Regions from separate parts of the Mycolicibacterium celeriflavum genome, predicted to be linked through region 2. Evidence: predicted binding sites of a transcription regulator. Region 2 holds the regulator's gene; the other holds the start of a gene.
The links. Region 2 encodes LexA, which represses DNA repair genes until DNA is damaged. Its sites were predicted from a motif close to CGAACANNTGTTCG; they were not measured.

Region 1 (11,571 bases), 690 kb from region 2:
CCAAAACTGCTCGCGGCGTTGTCGGCCATCGGGACGGTCGCGATGCTGTGGGTGGGCGGTCACATCCTGCTCATCGGAACCGACGACGTGGGCTGGCACGCCCCGTACGGGCTGGTCCACCACGCAGAGGACTTCATCCATCACGCCGTGCAGGGCGTCGGCGGCGTGCTGGCATGGTTGACCAACACCGCGGCGTCGGCCGTCATCGGATTGATCGTCGGCGCGGTGATCGTGGCGATCATGCATGTGTTGCCCTTCGGCAAGCGCACCAAGGACGACACGCCCCACTGAACGGCGCGCTCTAGATTCCGACAGTGGCGCGGAACAGTTTCGTCGGCTGCGTCGCGGCGAGCCGGATCGGTCCCTCGTCGGCCGACACCCACGCCGCCGATCCCTTGTTCAGCGTGACCGTGCCGCCCTTGGCGTGCACGACGGTCGAGCCTTCGGTGCACAGCAGGATCTGCGGACCGTCGTGTCGCGTGGGCGCGTCGATCTCGTGGCCGATCCGGTCGCCGTCGATGTGCAGCACCGACACTGCGAACTCGGGCGCCGGGGTGCGGTACACCGACTCGATACCGTCATCGACCTCCTCGGGCCGGACCACCACGTCGTCGGCTGGCGTGAAGTCGAGAACACGCAACAACTCCGGCACATCGACGTGCTTGGGGGTGAGCCCGCCGCGTAACACGTTGTCGGAGTTGGCCATCACCTCCACGCCCACGCCGTTGAGGTAGGTGTGCAGATTGCCCGCGGGCAGATAGATACCTTCGCCCGGTTTCAACGTGATGCGGTTGAGCAGCAACGAGGCCAGCACGCCCGCGTCGCCGGGATATCGTTCGCCGAGTTCCAGCACCGTCTTCGCTTCAGCAGCGAATTCTCTTCTGCCCGAACGAACATAGTGAATGGCCCCGTCGATCACGGCGGGCACCAGCACGTCGAGGTCGGGTTGCGGCGCGGTGATCCATGTGGTGAACAACGCGCGCAGTCCGCCGGCGTCGGGTTGGCCGGAAAGCAGGTTGACGTACGGGTCGAGGTCGGTGACCGCGAGCGCTCGCATCAACTCGATGCTCCCTGCGGCGGGCCGGAATCCCGCCAGCGCCTCGAACTGGCTCAGCGCGACGATCAATTCAGGCTTGTGGCTGGGATCGCGGTAATTGCGGTTCGGCGCCGACACGGGAATGCCGAGCCTGTTCTCCCGTTCGAAACCCTCCAGCGCCTGTTCGGCGCTGGGGTGCGCCTGCAGCGACAGCGGTTCGTCTGCCGCCAGCACCTTCACCAGGAACGGCAGCGTGTCGCCGAACCGCGCACACACCGCCGCACCCAACTGACCCTCGGGGTCGTCGCGCAGTGCAGCGAGCAGCGAGCGCTCCCCGTCCTCGGTCTCCAGCATGGCCGGATCGCCCGGGTGCGCACCGAACCACAATTCCGCTTCAGGATGCGCTGTGGGACAAGCCCTTCCGGTGAACTCGGCAATGTCGGTGCGCGAACCCCAGGCATAGGTCCGCACCGCTCCGCGTAGCAGGTGCACTTGGCTAACCTCGAACTAGTTTCAGGTACACGGCGGTCATCTCCAGCCGGACGGCCAGCATCGCCAGCTGTTGTTCCAGACGTCCCGCCGCCGACGTCGCGTCCGGAACGGCCGCTCCCTCCGGCAGTTCCGGCACGTCCTGGGCGCTGATCACGTCGACGTCGTCCAGGTCGGCGGCTCGGGCGACGACGGTTGGCCGCTCCGCTTCGGTGGTGAGCACGAACGTGCGCACCCGCGGCGGAAGTGGACCGTCGATCTGCTCATCGTGGAAGATCGACCGCTCGCGGTCGGCCGCCGACGTGCCCCCCATGCCACCGCGCAGCGCCACCAGTGCGTCGGCCAAGCCGACGGCGGCGACCACCCGATGGGCGATCCGCAACAGAATGGCGGCACAGTGCCCGGCCACCGCGAGTGTCGCCGCGCTGTCGCCGGCGAGCACGACATCGCGGTCCGACATCTGCTCGGCCAGCGTCTTGGCCGGATTGGTGAACAGTTCCCGGGCGGCGCTGTTGCGAAGCGCCTCGGCATCGAGTTCGTCGGCCAGCGCCGCCAGGTCGACGTGCATGGCCGGATCGACGACGCTCAGCGTCGCCAACCCCACGGCGAGGTAGCGCACCAGGCCGAATTCGTCGGGCACCCAGACCCGCGGCGCCAGCACCACGGCCCTGCCCGCGGCGACGTCACGCAACGGGCCTTCGTTCGGCGCGGCGACAACCACCCGAGCCCCGCGCCGCACCCCGCTCGCGGCGGCGTTCACCAGGGCGGGATCCCCGGGGTCGTCGCCCGCGACGATCAGCACGTCCAGCGGACCGATCCACGGCGGCACCTCCGCGGCGACGACGATCGGTGCCGCCACCGACGCGCCGAACGCCGCGGCCAGCACCGACCCCGCGGTCTCCGAGTTTCCGCGCCCGGCAACCCAGATCAGGGTGCGTGGCGGGCCGTCGGCCCGTAACGATTCGAGTTCTCCCTCGTCCAGCGCGGCGGCGGTGGCCCGCACCTGGGCGCCGGCCGTTGCAGCCGCGCGCAGCAGACCTTCGCGGTCGGCGGCGAGCAGACCGTCGACGTCGTCGAGGTTCACCACCGCGGCCGAGGACGGTGGGCCCGCGCTCACGTGGCCGCCTCGGATTGCGAAGGAACCTGCGCGCGAACCGTCCTGGAGATCTCGCGGACGATCGCGTCGACCTCTTCGGTGCTGCGGGCTTCGACATTGAGCCGCAGCAGCGGTTCGGTATTCGACATGCGCAGGTTGAACCAAATGCCCTCACCCAGGTCGACCGTGACCCCGTCGAGGTGGTCGATCGAGTGGATCCGGGAGCCGAACGCCTTGAGCACGTCGTCCACACATCGCTCGGCGTCGGTGACGGTGAAGTTGATCTCCCCGGATGCCTCGTAGCGCTGGTAGTCGGCCATGAAATCCGACAACGGGCGGTCCTGTTCGCCCAACGCGGCCAGCACGTGCAAGGCCGCCAGCATGCCGGAGTCCGCACCCCAGAAGTCGCGGAAGTAGTAGTGCGCCGAATGCTCGCCGCCGAAGATCGCACCGGTGTCGGCCATCAGCGCCTTGATGTAGGAGTGCCCGACGCGGCTGCGCACTGGCGTACCGCCCCGCTCGGTCACCAGCTCGGGCACTGCCCGCGAGGTGATCAGGTTGTGAATCACCGTGGCGCCGATCTCCCTACCCAGTTCCCGCCCGGCCACCAGCGCGGTAACCGCCGACGGCGACACCGGATGCCCCTTCTCGTCGACGACGAAACACCGGTCGGCGTCGCCGTCGAACGCCAACCCGATGTCGGCGCCGGATTCGACGACGTACTTTTGCAGATCGGCCAGGTTGGCCGGGTCCAGCGGGTTGGCCTCGTGGTTGGGGAACGTCCCGTCGAGCTCGAAATACAGCGGCGACAAGGTGATCCCGGGAATCGGGCCCAGCACCGCGGGGGCAGTGTGGCCGGCCATGCCGTTGCCCGCGTCGACGGCGACCTTCAGCGGTCGAAGCTCCGCCAGGCTCACCAGCGAGCGCAGAAACTCGCCGTATTCGCCCAGCACATCACGGTCCGTCACGGAGCCGGTCGCGCCGTCGTAGCCCGGCACGCCGGCGATGATCTCGTCGGCGATGCTCGACAGGCCGGTGTCCTTACCGACGGGTTTGGCGCCGGCCCGGCAGAGTTTGATGCCGTTGTAGGCCGCGGGGTTGTGGCTGGCGGTGAAGATCGCACCGGGGCAGTCGAGAAGTCCGGACGCGAAGTACAACTGGTCGGTCGAGGCGAGCCCGATCCGCACCACGTCGAGGCCCTGCGCAGTCACTCCGTCGGCGAACGCCGACGCCAGCGCCGGCGAACTCGCCCGCATGTCGTAACCGATCGCCACCTGCGACGCGTCGTCGCGGATCAAGCGGGCGAAGGCACCGCCGACGTCGGCGACGAACTGCTCATCGAGTTCCTCTCCGACCAGGCCACGCACGTCATAGGCCTTGATGACGCGATGAACAGCCGCGGCGGGCCGTGACATAGAACTCCTTGTGACGTGGTACTGCTGGCGCCAGCCTAACCGTCGGTGAAGGCGTACACGTGAACTAGTCAGTGGGGTCGGGCAACACCCGCAGATGGCCCCGGCGACGGCCGTTGGACTCCGGACGCCTGGCCGGCGGCGCCATCAGGGAGCCGCCGTGCGCGCCGGTGACCGGATCGGAGAAGCCTGTCGCGACCCCGTTGATCGGCGGAGCGAGGTCGCGCCCCTCGCGCACCGCGTCCGCGAGCGCGACGAGATCGTCCTCGTCGGGATGCGACGGCAGCGGGCCCGCGTGCCGAACCAGTTCCCAGCCGCGCGGCGCGGTGACCCGGCCGGCGTGCACCACGCATAGGTCCCACGAGTGCGGTTCGGCCACCGTCGCCAGCGGCCCGACCACCGCAGTGGAGTCGGCGTAGACGAAGGTCAGCGTCGCGACGGCATAGTGCGGACACCCGGGCCTGCAGCAGCGACGGGGAACGTTCACAGCGGAAGGCTATCGTGGCCGCACCCTGCGCGACGCCGGACACGCGCAGCCTGCCGACGGCCGATCTCGAACCGTTACGATCTTGTTCACGCGCACGAGAGGAGCACCGACGCGGTGGCCAAGCGGCAATATCTGCGCTCACGCCGGGGCCGCGACATGCGCGGACCGTTACTTCCCCCCACGGTGCCGGGTTGGCGCAGTCGCGCCGAGCGGTTCGACATGGCGGTGCTGGAGGCTTACGAGCCGATCGAGCGGCGTTGGCAGGACCGATTGACGGCGCTGGATGTGGCGGTCGACGAGATACCGCGCATCGCTCCGAAGGATCCCGACAGTGTGCAGTGGCCACCGGAGGTGATCGCCGACGGGCCGATCGCGCTGGCCCGGCTGATCCCGGCTGGTGTCGACGTTCGAGGTAACGCCACGCGGGCGCGAATTGTATTGTTCCGCAAGCCGATCGAGCGACGGGCCAAGGATCTTGTCGAACTCGAGGAGCTGCTGCATGAGATTCTGGTGGCCCAAGTCGCCACGTATCTGGGCGTCGAGCCTTCGGTCATCGACCCGACGATCGACGACGATTGACCGCTCGGGTCAGATGATTCCGCGCTTCAGTCGACGACGCTCGCGTTCGGACAGGCCGCCCCAGATGCCGAAGCGCTCGTCGTGCGCCAGCGCATACTCCAGGCACGCGTCGCGCACCTCGCAGCCCTGGCAGATTCGCTTGGCTTCGCGCGTCGAGCCACCCTTCTCGGGGAAGAATGCCTCGGGGTCGGTCTGAGCGCACAGCGCGCGCTCCTGCCACAAGTCGTCTTCGGGTGTAAGCGCCGGCGCAGCATCAATTGGGTCTGGCACCAGACTTAACTGGGGACGCCGGGGCGTCTCGACGGGTGCCGGTCCGGAATTGGCGTGCGGGGCGCTGTCTACTGAGCCGAGGAATCGGTTGTCAAACCGAATCAGACGATCGAAATCGCCGTACTCAAAAGACATCTTCGGCCTCCTCACCTGGTTTCGCTGATCCCCTATAAGCGCCCCACCGGAACGTGGGACCCATTCAATTCGAACAAGTGATCGAATCTCGGTCTGCGGCACCGAAACCGGATGGCCTACCGGGAAATGACACTGGTGTGATTACACACGCGTGAGCAGTCCTGGTCAAGCGTTAGAACAGGAATTCATACCATTCCGTGATCGAAATGCGGCGAGTCGTGACCTCGGCGTGTCTGTCACATTCCGCGAATCTCCCCGGCCCCCCAAGGATTGAGGCACTCCTGGACGAACCGAATTCGCTTGGACGGCCTACGCTCGGTCGATGTGAAGGTCACGGTACTCGTCGGCGGCGTCGGTGGCGCCCGCTTCCTGCTCGGTGTGCAGCACTTGCTGGGTCTCGGGCAATTCGCTGACACGAAAGTTGCTGCTGTGACTGATGATTCTACTGAGCATCAATTGTCTGCTGTGGTCAACGTCGGGGACGACGCGTGGATGTTCGGGGTGCGCATCTGCCCCGACCTCGACACGTGCATGTACACCCTCGGAGGTGGCATCGACCCGGAGCGCGGTTGGGGACATCGCAACGAAACCTGGCATGCCAAGGAGGAACTCGCGGCCTACGGGGTGCAACCGGACTGGTTCGGGCTCGGCGACCGGGATTTGGCGACTCACCTCGTGCGCAGTCAGATGCTGCGCGCCGGTTACCCGCTGTCGCAGGTGACCGAGGCGCTGTGCACCCGGTGGTCGCCGGGCGCGACGCTGCTGCCCGCCAGTGACGACCGCAGCGAAACCCACGTCGTCATCACCGATCCCGGACCCGGCGACCACGCCGGTGAAAAACGCGCCATCCACTTCCAGGAGTGGTGGGTGCGGTACCGCGCGAAGGTGCCCACTCACAGCTTCGCTTTCGTCGGCGCCGAAAAGGCCACGGCGGGGCCCGGCGTCGCCGAGGCGATCGAATCCGCCGATGTCGTCCTCGTCGCGCCGTCCAACCCGGTGGTGAGCGTCGGCGCGATCCTGGCCGTTCCGGGGATCCGCGGCGCGCTGCGGTCGACGCCGGCACCGGTGATCGGCTACTCCCCCATCATCGGCGGAAAGCCGTTGCGCGGTATGGCGGATGAATGCCTGTCGGTGATCGGCGTGGAAAGCACGTCGGAGGCCGTCGGCCGGCACTACGGCGCGCGCTCGGGCGTCGGGATCCTCGACGGCTGGCTGGTGCACGAGGACGACCACGCCGACGTAGCCGGTGTCGAGGTCCGCTCGGTGCCGCTGCTGATGTCCAACCCCGCGGCAACCAGCGAAATGGTGCGCGCCGGACTGGATTTGGCCGGCGTGAAGCCATGACCGAGCATGGAACGGCCGCCGCCGTCGAACTGCTCCCGGTGCCCGGGTTGCCGGAGTTCCGGCCCGGCGACGACCTTGCCGCGGCGATCGCGGAGTCTGCGCCGTGGCTGCGCGACGACGACGTGGTGGTGGTGACCAGCAAGGTGCTGTCGAAGTGCGAGGGGCGCATCGTCGACGCCCCCGCCGATCCGCAAGAGCGCGATGCCCTGCGGCGCAAGCTCATCGACTCCGAGGCGGTTCGCGTACTGGCCCGCAAGGGCCGCACACTGATCACCGAGAACGCGATCGGTTTGGTTCAGGCCGCCGCCGGAGTCGACGGATCCAACGTCGACTCCGCCGAACTCGCGCTGCTGCCGATCGACCCCGACGCCAGCGCGGCCGCGCTGCGCACCGCCCTGCGGGAGCGCCTCGGCGTGAGCGTCGGCGTCGTCGTCACCGACACCATGGGCCGCGCGTGGCGCAACGGGCAGATCGACGTGGCCATCGGGGCGGCCGGTCTGACCGTGCTGCACGGGTATGAGGGGTCGCTCGACCGGCACGGCAACGAATTGATTGTCACCGAGATCGCGGTCGCCGACGAAATCGCCGCGGCCGCCGATCTGGTGAAGGGCAAGCTGACCGACATCCCGGTCGCGGTGCTGCGGGGCCTGCAACTGGCAGACGACGGTTCGACGGCGCACAAGCTGGTCCGGGCCGGCGAGGAGGACTTGTTCTGGCTGGGCACCGAGGAAGCCATCGCGCTGGGCAGGAGTCAGGCGCAGCTGCTGCGCCGGTCGGTGCGCCGGTTCTCCGCGCAGCCCGTAGCGCCCGAGCTGGTGGAAACCGCTGTCGCCGAGGCGCTCACCGCGCCCGCACCGCATCACACCCGACCGGTGCGCTTCGTGTGGTTGCAGGATCGGGGCAGACGGTCGGCGCTGCTCGATCGGATGAAGGACAAGTGGCGCGCCGATCTGTCCGCCGACGGCCGGCCCGCCGAGGCCGTCGAACGTCGCGTCGAGCGTGGCCGAATACTCTATGACGCACCGGAAGTCGTCATCCCGTTCATGGTGCCCGACGGTGCGCACAGCTATCCCGACGCCGACCGCACCGCCGCCGAACACACGATGTTCACCGTCGCGGTCGGCGCGGCGGTGCAGGCGCTGCTGGTGGCGCTGGCCGTGCGCGGCGTCGGCAGCTGCTGGATCGGTTCGACGATCTTCGCCCCGCAAGTGGTCCGCGACGAGCTGGGGCTGCCCGATGACTGGGAACCGTTGGGCGCAATCGCGATCGGCTACGCCGACGCGGGGGCGCCGTCGGGCCCGCGGCCGCCGGTACCGACCGACGGTCTGCTGGTACGCAAGTGAGCTTGCACGCATCGGCGGTCGATGCGCTCTCTTGTTGGCAGGCACCCGATCCCGCACAGGACACGCTGCGGCACGCGGTGCTGGCGTTCCTGGCGGCCAGGCCCGACGGATGCCTGCGGGAGTGTGCGCCCGGACACGTCACCGGGTCGGCGCTGGTCGTCGACCACACCGGCACGCATGCTCTTCTCACGCTGCACCCGCGGTTCGGGCGGTGGCTGCAACTCGGCGGGCACTGCGAGGCCACCGACCCCGATATCGTCGCGGCCGCGTTGCGGGAGGCCACCGAGGAATCCGGCATCAACGGGCTCACGATCGACCCGACGCTGGCGGCGTTGCATGTTCATCCGGTCACGTGTTCGCTGGGGGTGCCCACCCGCCACCTCGACATGCAGTTCATCGTCCATGCCCCCGCCGGTGCCGAGATCGTCGCGAGCGACGAGTCGTTGGACCTGCGCTGGTGGCCGTTGGACGCGTTGCCGCAGGACTGCGACTTCGGGCTGACGCAACTGGTGGCGGCGGCCCGCTCCCGGTGATTTCGGTGTAGTCCGTCGCGCTGACCGCGACCAACTACACCGAAATCGCTCAAACGTCGGTCGAGAAGCGGACGCCGCCGTCGGGAATCGTGACCCCCGGCCACACCCGGGCGCCGCGCAGCAGTTCGCAGCGTGCGCCGATGTCGGCGCCGTCGCCGATCGCGCCGTCACGGATCAGGGCGCGCGGGCCGATGCGGGCGCCGAAGCCGACGATCGAGCGTTCGATCACCGCACCCGCTCCCACCCGCGCGCCGTCGAAGATGACCGCACCGTCCAGCCTTGCGCCACCGGCGATTTCGGCGCCCCGGCCGACCACGGTGCCGCCGATCAACAGCGCCCCGGGTGCGACGCTGGCGCCGTCGTGCACCAGTTTCTCGCCGCGGTGTCCGCCCAGCGCCGGCGACGGCGCGATGCCGCGGACCAGGTCGGCCGATCCCCGTACGAAGTCCTCCGGGGTGCCCATGTCGCGCCAGTACGTGGCGTCGACATAACCGCACACCCGAAGACCGTCGGACAGCAGTCCCGGGAACACCTCGCGTTCCACCGACAGCGCGCGGCCCTTCGGGATGCGCTCGATGACCTCGCGCTTGAACACGTAGCAGCCCGCGTTGATCTGGTCGGTCGGCGGGTCCTGCGTCTTCTCCAGGAACGCGGTGACCATGCCGTCGGAATCGGTCGGCACGCAACCGAACGCGCGTGGGTCACCGACGCGCACCAGGTGCAGTGTCAGGTCGGCGCCGGTGGTGTCGTGGTAGTCGAGAAGAGCCCGCAGGTCGGTTCCGGAGAGCACGTCGCCGTTGAAGACCAGCGCGGTGTCGTGGCGCAGCGACGGAGCCACGTTCGCGATGCCGCCACCGGTGCCCAGCGGTTCGTTCTCGACGACGTATTCGATCTGCAGACCGAACTTGGAGCCGTCGCCGAACGCCGCCTCGAACACCCCGGCCTTGTACGACGTGCCCAGCACCACGTGTTCGATGCCCGCGTCGGCGATGCGCGACAACAGGTGCGTCAAGAACGGCAATCCCGCCGTCGGCAGCATCGGCTTGGGCGCCGATAGGGTCAGCGGCCGCAAGCGGGTGCCCAGGCCGCCGACCAGAATGACGGCGTCCACTTGTGCGGGGTTCACGCTAGCGCCGTCCTTTCGCCCGTCTGCGACGTGAATTGCGGACCACCAGACCCGCGCGCGCGGCGAGCGAGCTTCGGATCGTCCACCGCAGCGGACCCTGCCACCACCTGGGATACCGATCCGCCAGGAAAGTGTAGGTGCTGGTGTGATGGGCGGCCAAGTTGCGCGCGGGGTCCCTGCCGGTCGCATGACCCTTGTCGTGCAACACCTCGGCGGTCGGCACGTACACGTTCTGCCAGCCCGCGCGCAGCAGCCGATCACCCAGGTCGACGTCCTCCATGTACATGAAGTAGCGCTCGTCGAACCCGCAGAGCTCCTCGAAAGCCGACCGTCGTAGCAACAGACAGGAGCCCGACAGCCAGCCGACCGGACGTTCGCTGGGCTCCTGCCGTTCCTGCCGGTACTCCGCGGTCCACGGGTTGGACTTCCAGACCGGCCCGACCACCGCGTGCATGCCCCCGCGAACCAGGCTCGGCTGGTGTCGGGCCGACGGATACACCGAACCGTCGGGGTCACGGATCAACGGGCCCAGCGACCCGGCGCGCGGCCATCGGGCAGCGGCCTCCAGCAGGATGTCGATGCTGCGTGGGCCCCACTGCACGTCCGGGTTCGCCACCACGAAGAAGTCGGAGTAATCCGAGTCCTTCAGGTATTCGTCGACGGCGCGGTTCACCGCGCTGCCATAACCGAGATTGCCTCCGGTTCGCAGTAATCGCGCATTGGGATAGCGCTCGAGCGCTTCCTCCGGCGCCCCGTCGGTCGACCCGTTGTCGGCCATGATCACGGTCACCGGCCGGTCGGTCGCATGCGACAGCGAGGCGAGGAACCGGTCGAGATGCGGCCCCGGTGAATACGTCACCGTGATGACCACCAATTCGTCACTCACGTGACACCACCAGTTCCGCGCTCACGGCGTAGAGGTTAACGGGCGGTCGGGTCGATCTGCCGCGAGCGCACCCCACGACCCTGTCTGCGTGCCTGAGCTGCCGAAACCCGCCCGACCATGCCGCCGGCGCCGGGGATAACGATTCGGGCCGACTTGCAGAAAGACACAGTCACGAGTCTGGCACGCCGACCCGCGCTACCCGGTCTACGGCCGGGTCGCAAGTAGCCTGAGCTGATGCCCGGTCGAATGCTGCGTGTGATCGCCGTGTCCGCGGCCTTGGCCGTCGTGGTGGGGACGGGCGTCGCGTGGGGCAAGATCCGCTCGTTCGAATCCGGCATCAACCACATCTCGCCGATCGCGCTCGGCGAGGGCGGCGAGGACGGCGCGATCGACATACTCCTCGTCGGCATGGACAGCCGGACCGACGCCCACGGCAACCCCCTGTCCGAGGAGGAGCTGGCGACTCTGCGGGCCGGCGACGACGAGGCGACCAACACCGACACGATCATCCTGATCCGCATCCCCAACAACGGGAAGTCCGCCACCGCGATCTCGATTCCCCGTGACTCCTACGTCGAGGCGCCGGGGATCGGCAAGATGAAGATCAACGGCGTGTACGGCTCCGAGCACTTGGAGAAGATGACCGAGCTCGTCGAGCAGGACGGGATGGATCCGGCGGAGGCCCAGCCGGAGGCGACGGAGGCCGGTCGCGAAGCCCTGATCAAAACGGTCGCCAACCTCACCGGCGTCACCGTCGACCACTATGCCGAGATCGGGCTGCTCGGGTTCGCGTTGATCACCGATGCCTTGGGCGGTGTCACCGTGTGTTTGAAGG
Region 2 (11,571 bases):
CCCTGCCCGATGCCGTGTTCGTTTCCGCGCGCACCGGTGACGGGTTGGACCGACTAGAGCAGCGGATGGCGGAGTTGATCACGCCGACGGACACGACGGTCGACGTGACGATCCCGTACGACCGCGGCGATCTGGTGAACCGGGTGCACGCCGATGGGCGGGTGGACGCCACAGAGCACACCGCCGAGGGCACTCGGATCAAGGCTCGGGTGCCGGTCCCGCTGGCCGCCGCCCTGCGCGATTACGCGACATTCTGAACCGTTCTCACACGCGAAAGGGCGCAGAGGGATTCACCCCTCTGCGCCTTTCCTGTGGTACGAACTAGTCCCGTTCGCCGTCTGGCCGCTGTTCGGCCTCTTGACGCTTCTCAGCGGTTTTTGCCGCGGCGCGGGCGCTCTCGGCTTCGGCTTCCTTCTGAGCGGCGTTTCGCTGGGCATCCGCCTTGTCCTGCTGCGCTTGCCCCTCGCGGTACAGGTCGTCACGGCCCGCGACGGCGCCGAGCACCTCTTTGGCCTTGCCCTTCACTCCTTCGACGACGCCCTTGACGGCTTCCTCGGGTCCACTGTTGTTCTTGTCGGACACTGCGGGTTCCTCCCCTTCGGTTCAGTAGTGGCCTCGGAGTTCCCTGACGACGTTGTCCGCCAAACGAAGAGTGGGCTAGGTCACACGCCCTTGCCGCAGGATGTCGAACCATTCCGCTGTCCCGGTTTCTGCTTGCCGCGTCGGCGATCGTCTGCGTCGCCGGACGGACGACGTCGATCAGATGAGCGCACCGCCGTGGCCGAAATCGTATTCGTCAGAAACGCATGCGGAATTGATCATCGGCGACCCGAAATTGCTGGCTGGCTACGCATATATGAGCGATATCGCGTGGCAAGAGCCACCATCGAACGGCACGCGCAAACTATTTGTGGTTTGCACATCACGGTGGATGGGCGAACTCATCGGCCGCGGGCCATGGTTGTTCCGAGACAAATCCGAGCGGCACGGCGGGGTTATCCATAGCGAACGGGCTATTGGCGGGTATTTTCTTTCCGAGATCGGCGTGTTCGTTGGTTATTGACGTCTGCTGACAACACAGTTGACGGGCGCGAAATCTTCGAGCGAAATTTCGTGCCGACCAGGGAGGACGAATGATCGGGCAGAACAGCCGGGGCACGACGGTGTGGGGCCGGATGGTGATCGGTCTGCTCGCAGCCGTAGCCCTGGTCTTGGCGCCGGTGGCCAGCGCCACGCCGGAATCCGATGCCGCCAACGCCGCCATCACGGCCGCCTGGGAAGCCAGCGGCGGCGACGGTGGCCCGCTGGGTCCCAAACAGGGTGATGTGTACCCGGCGGGTGAGGGCTTCGCGCAGAACTTCGCCAGCGGCAAGATGTTCTTCACGCCCGACACCGGCGCGCACTACATGCGCGGCGCGATCTTGGAGAAGTACGAATCGCTCGGCGGGCCCGCGGACAGCGACCTGGGTTTCCCGACCATCGATGACGTGCCCGGGCGCGCTCCGGGCAGCTTCAACACCACGTTCAGCGCCAGCGACAAGCCGGTGATCTTCTGGACGCAGGAGACCGGCGCAAGGGTGGTGCGTGGCGCGATCAACGCTGCGTGGGACAAGTTGGGCGGCTCGACGGGAGCGCTGGGAGTGCCCGCTGGCGACGAGACCTACCGCGGTGACCTCATCTCCCAGAAGTTCACCGGCGGCGAGCTGACGTACAACACCCGCGACAAGACGTTCACCACCGTGCCACCCGAACTCGCAGAGCAGTTGACCGGTCTGCAGGTGCCAGGCGATCCGATCTCGCAGATCAACGCGGCCCGCCGCGCGGCCGGTGGCCCGCTGGGACCGCTTGGCGCCGCGGAAGGACCGCCGTATCAGATCGGCGAGGACGGCCTCGGGCAGAACTTCGCCGGCGGCAAGATCTTCTACAGCCCGGCCACCGGCGCGCGGGTGGTCACGGGCCAGGTTCTCGCCAAGTACGAAAGTCTGGGCGGGCCCGAGGGAGAGCTCGGGCTTCCGGTGTCCAGCGAGGCCGACGGAGGACTACCCACCGCAAGTCGCGTGGCGAGGTTCGCCGCCGAAGACAAGCCGGTGATCTTCTGGACGCCGGACCATGGCGCGGTCCTGGTGCGCGGCGCGATGAGCGCAGCCTGGGACAAGCTCGACGGCGCCGAGGGCAAGCTGGGCGCACCGGTGGCCGATCAGACCGAGAAGGGCGATGTCGTCACGCAGCGGTTCACCGGCGGGGTGGTCTCCTGGGACCGGTCGTCCGGCGAATTCAGCACCGAGCCGGCCAATCTGGCGGCCGGGTTGGCCGGCCTCGAGGTGCCCGCCCAGCAGACCCCCGAAACACCCGGCGCGCCACAGGCCTCGGACTCCGCCGGCGACAACGGCTGGTTCCAGTGGAGTTGGTGGTGGCTGCTGGCGATCGTCCCGGTGCTCGTGCTCGTCGCCCTGGTGGCGTTCGCGGCCATGCGCAACCGCCGCCGCGGTGCCGACGATCATCCCGGCTTCGACGACGACTACGGCCGGTACGGCGGCGACGGCGAGCAGGTCTACAGCACGGTGGGGGCGGGGGAGCAGGCGTCCAGCGGTGGCGACTACTCGGCGGCGATGTTCGGCGACCGCTATGCCAGCGAAGGGCTTGGGGCGCTCTCGCCGCCGGGGGAGCCCGCCAGCTCGGCTGTCGACCCCTGGGGAGCGGCGCAACGCGGTGACGATGCGGCAGCGCCGGACCACATCGACGAGGGCCTTGGCGAACGGACTGACGAGCCAGAGGAGAACCCGGACAACGTCGATACAGCGCCGACGCTGATACCGACGGCCGTCGAGCGCGATACGACCGGTGGACCGATCGAGGGCGAGACCTCCGCCGAGCCCGATACATTCGCCGAACCAGTCGAACACGAACCCGAACCGGAACCGGAACCCGAACCGGAACCGGAACCGGAACCCTTCCAACGGGATGCACTGACCGACACCGGCCGTCACGCCAAGATCATCGTCGACGAACCGGAAGTGCCGAGTCCCGCGTTCCGCCTACCGCTTGGCGGTTCCGACGAGGCGCCCCAGGGATACGCGATCAAGGCCGACACCCAGTCCGGCCGGTACTGGTTGCCCGGCACCGCCGGCTACGACGAGGTGCGCGCCGAAATCTGGTTCTCCAGCGAGGACTTCGCGCGCACGAACGGTTTCGTCAAAGCCGACTAGATCTTCCGGATGACGGTGACGACCTTGCCGAGCACCGCGGCGTCGTTACCCGGGATCGGATCGAAGGCCGGGTTGTGCGGCATCAGCCACACCTGACCACGCGTGCGTTTGAACGTCTTGACCGTGGCCTCACCGTCGATCATCGCGGCCACGATGTCGCCGTTGTCTGCGACGTTCTGCTGACGCACGACCACCCAGTCGCCGTCGCAGATCGCCGCGTCGACCATCGAGTCGCCGACGACTTTCAGCAGGAAGAGCGAGCCCTCACCGACCAGCTCGCGCGGCAGCGGGAACACGTCCTCGACAGCCTCTTCGGCGAGGATCGGCCCACCGGCGGCGATCCGCCCGAGCACGGGCACGAACATCGGCTCCGGTAGCGCGTCGGAGCCCGCGACATCGGTGGCGACGATCGCGGTCACTGCCTCGTCGGCACCACGCACGTCGACGGCGCGCGGGCGGTTGGGGTCACGCCGCAGGTAACCCTTCCGCTCCAGGGTGCGCAGTTGGTGCGCCACCGATGATGTAGAAGTCAGCCCGACCGCGTTGCCGATCTCCCTGATGCTCGGGGGATAGCCGCGTGTTGTGACCGATGACCGGATCACATCGAGAATTGTGCGTTGGCGTTCGGTGAGCCCAGGGTCAAGTGCCCGCCCCCCGCCGGTGCCGTCCGGAGTACCGCTGCTGGAGTCCATGACGCCGAATGTAACCCTCAGCACCCGATTAATCAAACATGTGTTCGAGGTGTGTCGGCTGCCGAAGTCGTGCGCAGCACGACGGATCTTTCTGTCGGTGGGGTGCTTTATCGTCTGCAACAGTTCGATCACATGTTCTATAAATCGAACGCATGAGCGAGTATGTTCGAACACAAGAGCGAAAGCAGCGGACCGGAAGGCATCACGATGACGATTCTCGAAACCCCGGAAGTTCAGGCCCCGCCGACGGCCAGGCCCCGTATCAGGCCTGCCTACGATCGCAGGCGGTCGCGGTCCACTTGCCCTGGCGGAGCATCGGTGCGTTACAGCGGTACAGGCGTGCTGATGTCGCGCGCGTCGCACCGCCGGCGGCCGATCACCCCGGGCACCACGGTGCTGCTCGCGTTGGTGGCCGCTGGGATCACGGTTTGGCTCGGCCTGGTCGCACAGTTCGGCGGCGTGGTCGGCACCAGCCCGGCCGCCGTTCCGGATCGGCTCGCGGTGGTTCAGGTGCAGAGCGGAGAGAGCCTGCACCAGGTGGCGCAGCGGGTGGCGCCCGACGCCCCAGTGGGTCAGGTGGCGGACCGGATTCGCGAGCTCAACCAGCTCGACTCGGCTGCACTGGATGCCGGGCAGACGCTCATCGCCCCGGTCGGCTGACCGTCGGCCGGCTCGCGGAAGGCCTGCCGCGCAATCGTGTTCACCGAAAGATCGTCGGCCTACGTGCCGATCGCCCCGGTCATGGGCTTCCGGAACGTGCCGCAGGTACGCTCAGAGAGGTTCGAGTTGGTCGTTTGTTGGCGCGGCGAAGGAGCGGTGATGCACTGTCCGTTCTGTCGTCACCCCGATTCACGAGTGGTCGACTCGCGTGAAACCGACGAAGGCCAGGCGATCCGACGGCGCCGTTCCTGTCCCGAATGCGGAAGGCGGTTCACCACGGTGGAGACCGCGGTGCTGGCTGTCGTCAAACGCAGCGGTGTCACCGAGCCGTTCAGCCGCGAAAAGGTGATCAAAGGCGTACGTCGAGCCTGTCAGGGTCGGCAGGTCGACGACGATGCGCTGAATCTGCTGGCGCAGCAGGTCGAGGACAGTGTGCGCGCCGCCGGTTCACCCGAGGTGCCCAGCCATGAGGTCGGCCTGGCCATTCTGGGGCCGCTGCGGGACCTCGACGAAGTGGCGTACCTTCGGTTCGCGTCGGTATACCGCGGGTTCACCTCGGCGGAGGACTTCGAGCGCGAAATCGAGGCACTGCGCGCGCACCGCAATTCACCGCAGCCGACCGCCAGCTGAGCGGCCGCGGAGGCGAAACTCAATCGATCTGCTTGACGCCGTCACTGACGACGCGGCCGGCGATGCGGACCCAGCCGTCGGCGCTCCACTCCGTGTGGATGTGCGAACCCTTGCCTTGAACGATCGTCAGGTCGCGGCTCAGGTAGTCGGTGATCCGGACGGCGGCGGCGCCGGTGGCCTCGTCCTCGGGCACGCCGAGGTCGGTCGCGAACATCCGTGACCGCACTACCCCTTGTTCCCGGTCGACCCACGTCCACAGGTAGTGGTTGACGTCGTCCGGGTAATCGGACGGGTCGACAGCGAGAAGGTCGTCGACGGAGGCGACGTCGTGGACGGCGAATTCCGGCGCCCACTCCGCCCGCGCCCTGACCGAGGTGAGGTCGTCGGTGTATGACACCTGCACGATGCCGGCATGAACCCTCAGCGTGTGAATTGGAGTGCCTCGTTCGCGAAGCCACCAGGCCGCACCGACCGTCGGATGCCCCGCGAAGGGCAATTCGACGGCCGGCGTGTGGATGTGGGCGTGCGCGGTGCTGGTGCCGGGCGACGGTAGGTCGATGAATATGGTTTCGCTGTAACCCAATTGGGCGGCTATCCGCTGCCGGGCGCCCGCGTCGACGGCGCTGGCGTCGACGACGCCCAGCGGGTTTCCGTAGTTGCCGTCGGGGTCGGTGAAGACCCGCAGCACGGTGACGTCGATGGCCATGGGGCCGATGCTACTTCTTAGCGGCGTCACAGCGGCGCCGCCGCAGTCGATGCGGCGGTCAGGTGGCGCTGCGCTCGTCGGCGCCGATCGCGTCGAGCACGGCGACCCGGGTGTCGACCGAGCCGGAGATCGTGCCCTGGTTGACGCCCGCCCGTAACAGCCCGCGCAGGTACTCCTGGTCGTAGACCGCTGGTTCGGTGCCGTCGATGAACTTCTCCACCACCTCGACGAAGCGATCGGGGTCGTCGTGGAACGGGAAATGACCGGAGCCCTCGAAGATTTCCAACCGCGAACCAGGCATCGCGGCGTGCGCCATCCGGGCGTGACTTACCGGTATCACGGCGTCACCGCTACCCCAGATCAACTGCACTGGAACCGATTGCGTCAGGTAGCAGCGGTCCAGCATGGTCACGACCTGACCGCGCCAATCCACCACGGCGCGCAGAGTGCGGGCGAACGCCGAAGACGCGGTCGGTTCGGGTAGGTCATTGAGAATGCGCAGCACTTGGGGCAGGTCGCGGCCCAGGCCGGTGGATCCGAACATCCCGCCGGCGATGCGGCCCACCGCCTGCAGTGTCGGCAGCACCAGCGGCAGACGCAGCAGTGCCAGCGCCTCACTGCCCATCGGCAGCGAAGCGAATCGCAGCGCAATGTTGACATCCTTGGTGACCCCGCCGGCTCCGACCAGGATGAGCCGGTCGACCAGTTGCGGGAACTGGTAGGCGAACTGCATGGCCACCCCGCCACCGAGGGAATGACCGATGACCGTCACCCGGTCGATGTCCAGGACGCTCAGCAGGTCGCGCATGCCGTTGGCGTAGGCGGCGACCGAGTAATCCGCGCGCGGTTTGTCGGATTTTCCGTGGCCCAGAAGATCGGGCGCGATGACCGTGAACCGCTGGGCGAGCTTCGCCTGCACCGCATTCCAGGTGGTGGAGTTGTCGCCGATGCCGTGGATCAGCAGGATCGCGGGCCCAGAACCCGCCACCCGGTACGCCCGGCGATAACCGTGGATGGTGCGGTGCTGCAGGATCGGCGTCAGTTCCCGTACCGGGCGTAGGTTCGGCTTTCGCGCGGCCATTGCGTCAACTTAGCTGGCGTTCGCGAGACGCGCTAATTATTGACGCTCAATGTCAAGCGACGTGGGCTAACCGGTGTCGTCGCCGTCCTGGAACGGATCCCCGGACTTCTTTTCGGCCTGCTGGGCGAGGAACCGTTCGAACTCCGCGCCGAGCTCTTCGCCGCTGGGCAGGTCCTCATCGCTGGCCAGCAGCGACCGGTTCTCCTGGGCGGCGATGAAGGCGTCGTACTGGCGCTCGAGCGCGGCCACCACCTGTGCGACCTCGGGGCTCTCCTCGACCTGCTCATTGATCTTGGTCAGCACTTCCGCGCCGGCTGCCACCAGGGCGTCCAGCGGGATGTTCAGCGACGCGTTCCTGGCCACCTCGGCCAGCAGCGCCTCTGCCGCGGCGGGGTAGTCGGTCTGCGCGAGGTAGTGCGGTACGTGCACGGTGAACCCGACGGCCTCGTGCCCGTGCTGCGACATCCGGAACTCGAGCAGGTTCGACACGCTGGCGGGAACCTGTACTTCTCCGACCCACGGCTGGTGGTCGGCGATGAGCTCCTTGTCGCTGGAGTGCGCCGTCATCGTGATGGGGCGGGTGTGTGGCACGGCCATCGGGATGGTGCCCAGTCCCACGACCCGGCGCACGTCGAGCCGTTCGGCCAACAGCCGCACGGCGGTGATGAACCGCTCCCAGCGAAGGTCGGGTTCGAGCCCGGCGAGCAGCAGAAATGGGGTGCCGACGCTGTCGCGCATCGCGTACAGGTTGAGTTCGGGGTCCTCGTAGTGGGTGAAGTGATCGGTCTTGAAGGTCATCAACGGACGCCGGGACCGGTAGTCCAGCAGCTCGTCGATTGCGAACGACGCCACCAGCTCGGTGTCGAGCGTGTCCTTGAGATGCTGGGCGGCCAACCGGATGGCGTGTCCGGCATCGGAGAACCCTTCGAGGGCATGGATCAGCACCGGGCCCCGGCCATCCGTCGAGGACAGTTGGGGTGCGGGGAACTCCAGCTCGTACATGCCGGATTGTTCCGGCTGGTAGCGCTGTTCGGGGTTACCAGGGTGTTCTGGGCTGTCAGCCATCGAGCCTCGCCTCCTCGCGGTGGTGCCAAGACAATCAATGCCTTCGTACCTGTGACAACTAGTCTCGCGCACGTTGCGTTCCCGTTGCCGGGCATCCCATGCCCGATCGGGCAGATTGTTTGCCGGCTCCGTTCGACGGCCATGGCCGATGCGGCTCGGCTCACGGCCGCACTCCTCAACGCGGCTCGTCCCTCGCCGCTTGATCGTCGCGCGGCTAGGTGCGGAACTGGTTGAGTGCCCGCAGCTTGTTCATCACGTCCAGCGCGGCGACTTTGTAGGCCTCGGAGAAGGTGGGGTAGTTGAACACCGCGTCGACCAGGTATTCGACGGTACCCCCGCAGCCCATGACGGCCTGACCGATGTGCACCATCTCGGTGGCGCTGGTACCGAAGATGTGCACGCCGAGCAGCTTCAGGTCGTCGGTCGAGACCAGCAGCTTGAGCATGCCGTAGGAATCGCCGGCGATCTGGCCCCTGGCCAACTCCCGGTAGCGCGACACCCCGACTTCGTACGGGATCGCGTTGCGGGTCAACTCGACCTCGGTGGCGCCGACGTAAGACACCTCCGGAATCGAATAGATGCCGATCGGCTGCAGATCGGTCATGCCCTTCGCGGGCTCGCCGAACGCGTGGTACGCCGCCAGCCTGCCCTGGTCCATCGAGGTGGCGGCCAACGCCGGAAAGCCGATCACATCGCCGACGGCATAGACGTGGTCGACCTTCGTCTGATAGTTGCTGTCGACGTCGATGCGGCCGCGCGCGTCGGTTTCCAGGCCCGCGTTGGCCAGATCGAGGTGTTCGGTCTGGCCCTGCCTGCCGGCGGAGTACATCACGGTCTCGGCGGGGATCTGCTTGCCGCTGGCCAGCGTGGTGACGGTGCCCGCCGCGCCGACGTCCACGGCCGTCACCTCCTCGCCGAACCGGAATGTCACCGCGAGGTCGCGCAGGTGGAACTTGAGGGCTTCCACGATCTCGGGGTCGCAGAAATCCAGCATGGTGTCGCGCTTCTCCACCACGGTGACTTTGGTGCCGAGCGCGGCGAACATCGACGCGTACTCGATCCCGATCACCCCCGCGCCGACCACGACCATCGTCGCGGGCAGCGACTTCAGGTCGAGGATCCCGTCGGAGTCGAGCACGCGGTCCTCGTCGAACTCGACGCCGGCCGGCCGGGCCGGTTTGGTGCCGGTGGCGATCACCACGTAATCGCCGCTGACCGTGGTGCGCTCACCGCGGGTGGGCTCCTCGACCAGCACGGTGTGCGGGTCAACGAACCGACCGTGGCCCTGGAAGAGGTCGATGCGGTTGCGTATCAACTGCGAGCGGACGACGTCCTGCTCCTTGCCGATCACGTGCGCCGTGCGTGCGAGCAGGTCCGCCGGCGTGATCTTCTCCTTGACGCGGTAGCTCGCGCCGTACAGCTCGCGCTGGCTCATGCCGGTGAGGTAGACGACCGCCTCCCGAAGCGTCTTGGAGGGAATGGTTCCGGTGTTCACGCAAACACCGCCGAGCATCCGGCCGCGCTCGACGACGGCGACCGTCTTGCCGAGTTTCGCCGCGGCGATCGCGGCTTTCTGCCCGCCGGGACCGGAACCGAGGACAACGAGGTCGTACTCCAGCATGGAACCCAAGGCACCCATAGCAACAAGGTGTACGCCGGTTGGCCGGATTCCGCAGGCCGACAGGCGGCAACCGGAAGCGAATTTCATCCCCAACCTCGAATTGATCCACAGCTTCGCCGGCCGCGACCCTCGACGGGCGCCCGCCGTCCGAGCCGCCGGGGAGGGTCGCCCCATGACGACCTCACCATCACCCGATTTCCAGCTGAACCGTCCCGCAGTCCTCATCGCGGCCCTGCCCGCCGTCCTGGGTTTCGTCCCGGAGAAATCCCTCGTGCTCGTGACCGTGGAGCGCGGCACGCTGGGATGCGTCATGCGCGTGGACCTCTCCGATGAGTTGCCCGAATCGGTCGACCACATCGCCGAGGTGGCCGCAGCGGCGCGACCGGACTCGGCGATTGCTGTCATCGTCGACGAGGACGGCGCCGGTTGCCGCCTGTGCAACGACGAGTACGGCGAACTCGCCGCGATGTTGGCGGCCGCCCTGGCCGAACGCGGCATCGAACTGCTCGCCGCGCATGTTGTCGACCGGGTCGCGGCCGGAGGGCGATGGCACTGCGCCGACGGTTGCGGCGAGGCGGGCATCGTGGAAGACCCGTCGGCATCGCCGCTCGCGATGGCCGCCGTTCTCGACGGGCGCAGGCTCTATGCCCGGCGCGCCGAGCTTCAGGACGTCATCGCGGTCACCGATTCCGCCCGCGCGGCGGCGTTGGCCGTACCCATCGCCGACGCGCAGTCCGGTCGATCGCACGCCGACGCCGGCAGCGATATCGAGGCCGTGATCGCGACGGCCGCCCGGGTCGCCGACGGTGAGGAATTGCCCGATCCCGTCGTGGCTCGGATCGCGGCCGCGCTGACCGATCTGCAGGTGCGCGACACGCTTTACGCGCTGGCGGTCGGGGAGAGCGCGACACAGGCAGAGTCGTTGTGGGCCGAGCTGTCGCGGCGGCTGCCCGACCCGTGGCGGGTGGAAGCCCTTGTGCTTCTGGCATTTTCGGCGTATTCGCGCGGTGACGGTCCGTTGGCGGGGGTGTCGCTGGAGGCGGCGCTTCGGTGCGACGGCACGCATCGGATGGCGGGCATGCTCGACACCGCGCTGCAATCGGGTCTGCGACCGGAACGAATTCGTGAGCTGGCCACCACGGGCTACCGGTTGGCCGACCAATTGGGAGTGCGGTTACCGCCGAGACGGGTGTTCGGTCGACGGGCCGGTTGACCGCGCCCGGTCGACCCGGCCCGTTGGGCACTCGCTGCGGCGAATCAGATGGCGGGTCAGACCTTCTCGACCTTGACGGCGTGCGCCATGTGGTGGGGCAGCTCGACCTGCTCGTGGCCGGGGATCACGATCATCACCCCGCCGTGCTCGTTGGTCTGCACGGTCACGCGGGCGTTGGGAACCACGCCCGCATCCTTGAGCCTGGAGATCAAATCGACGTCGCCCTGGACGTGCTCGGTCAGCTGCCGCACCACGACCGCGACGGGCATACCGGCCGGCAGCTCGGTGAGCCGGACCAGGTTCAATCCGTCGCCCGGCGACGAGTTGATCAGGCCCAACTCCGAGAGCCCGGGAATCGGGTTACCGAACGGCGAGGTGGTGGGATTGTTGAGGACCTGCACGAGTCGGCGTTCGACGTCTTCGCTCATCACGTGTTCCCACCGGCAGGCCTCGGCGTGCACTTCCTCCCAGGGCAGGCCGATCACGTCGACAAGCAGTCGCTCGGCGAGTCGGTGCTTGCGCATGACGGCCACGGCCAGGGCACGGCCCTTGTCGGTGAGCTCGAGGTGGCGATCGCCGGCGACGTGCAGGAGGCCGTCGCGTTCCATCCGGGACACGGTCTGGCTGACGGTGGGGCCGCTCTGATCCAGACGCTCCGCGATGCGTGCACGCAATGGCACCACGCCCTCTTCTTCGA

Region 1: the regulator LexA is predicted to act here: its motif matches at 5,575-5,588, upstream of cofD (2-phospho-L-lactate transferase).

The regions. Positions count from the first base shown of each region.
Region 1 is NZ_AP022591.1:2,063,652-2,075,222, forward strand. It holds gene G6N18_RS10090 (DUF808 domain-containing protein) at 1-291, shown strand, start outside; gene manA (mannose-6-phosphate isomerase, class I) at 302-1,528, opposite strand; gene G6N18_RS10100 (TobH protein) at 1,533-2,642, opposite strand; gene G6N18_RS10105 (phosphomannomutase/phosphoglucomutase) at 2,639-4,036, opposite strand; gene G6N18_RS10110 (DUF3499 domain-containing protein) at 4,101-4,520, opposite strand; gene G6N18_RS10115 (metallopeptidase family protein) at 4,677-5,099, shown strand; gene G6N18_RS10120 (WhiB family transcriptional regulator) at 5,109-5,372, opposite strand; gene cofD (2-phospho-L-lactate transferase) at 5,829-6,848, shown strand; gene G6N18_RS10130 (coenzyme F420-0:L-glutamate ligase) at 6,845-8,191, shown strand; gene G6N18_RS10135 (NUDIX hydrolase) at 8,188-8,724, shown strand; gene manB (mannose-1-phosphate guanylyltransferase ManB) at 8,774-9,850, opposite strand; gene G6N18_RS10145 (glycosyltransferase family 2 protein) at 9,852-10,736, opposite strand; gene G6N18_RS10155 (LCP family protein) at 10,971-11,571, shown strand, end outside.
Region 2 is NZ_AP022591.1:1,375,607-1,387,177, reverse strand. It holds gene hflX (GTPase HflX) at 1-257, shown strand, start outside; gene mbp1 (microaggregate-binding protein 1) at 322-582, opposite strand; gene G6N18_RS06715 (hypothetical protein) at 764-1,063, shown strand; gene G6N18_RS06710 (LGFP repeat-containing protein) at 1,134-3,206, shown strand; gene lexA (transcriptional repressor LexA) at 3,203-3,898, opposite strand; gene G6N18_RS06700 (LysM peptidoglycan-binding domain-containing protein) at 4,106-4,558, shown strand; gene nrdR (transcriptional regulator NrdR) at 4,718-5,188, shown strand; gene G6N18_RS06690 (PhzF family protein) at 5,208-5,894, opposite strand; gene G6N18_RS06685 (alpha/beta fold hydrolase) at 5,953-6,975, opposite strand; gene G6N18_RS06680 (proteasome assembly chaperone family protein) at 7,042-8,040, opposite strand; gene sthA (Si-specific NAD(P)(+) transhydrogenase) at 8,255-9,661, opposite strand; gene G6N18_RS06670 (DUF4192 domain-containing protein) at 9,834-10,874, shown strand; gene G6N18_RS06665 (iron-dependent transcriptional repressor DtxR) at 10,931-11,571, opposite strand, start outside.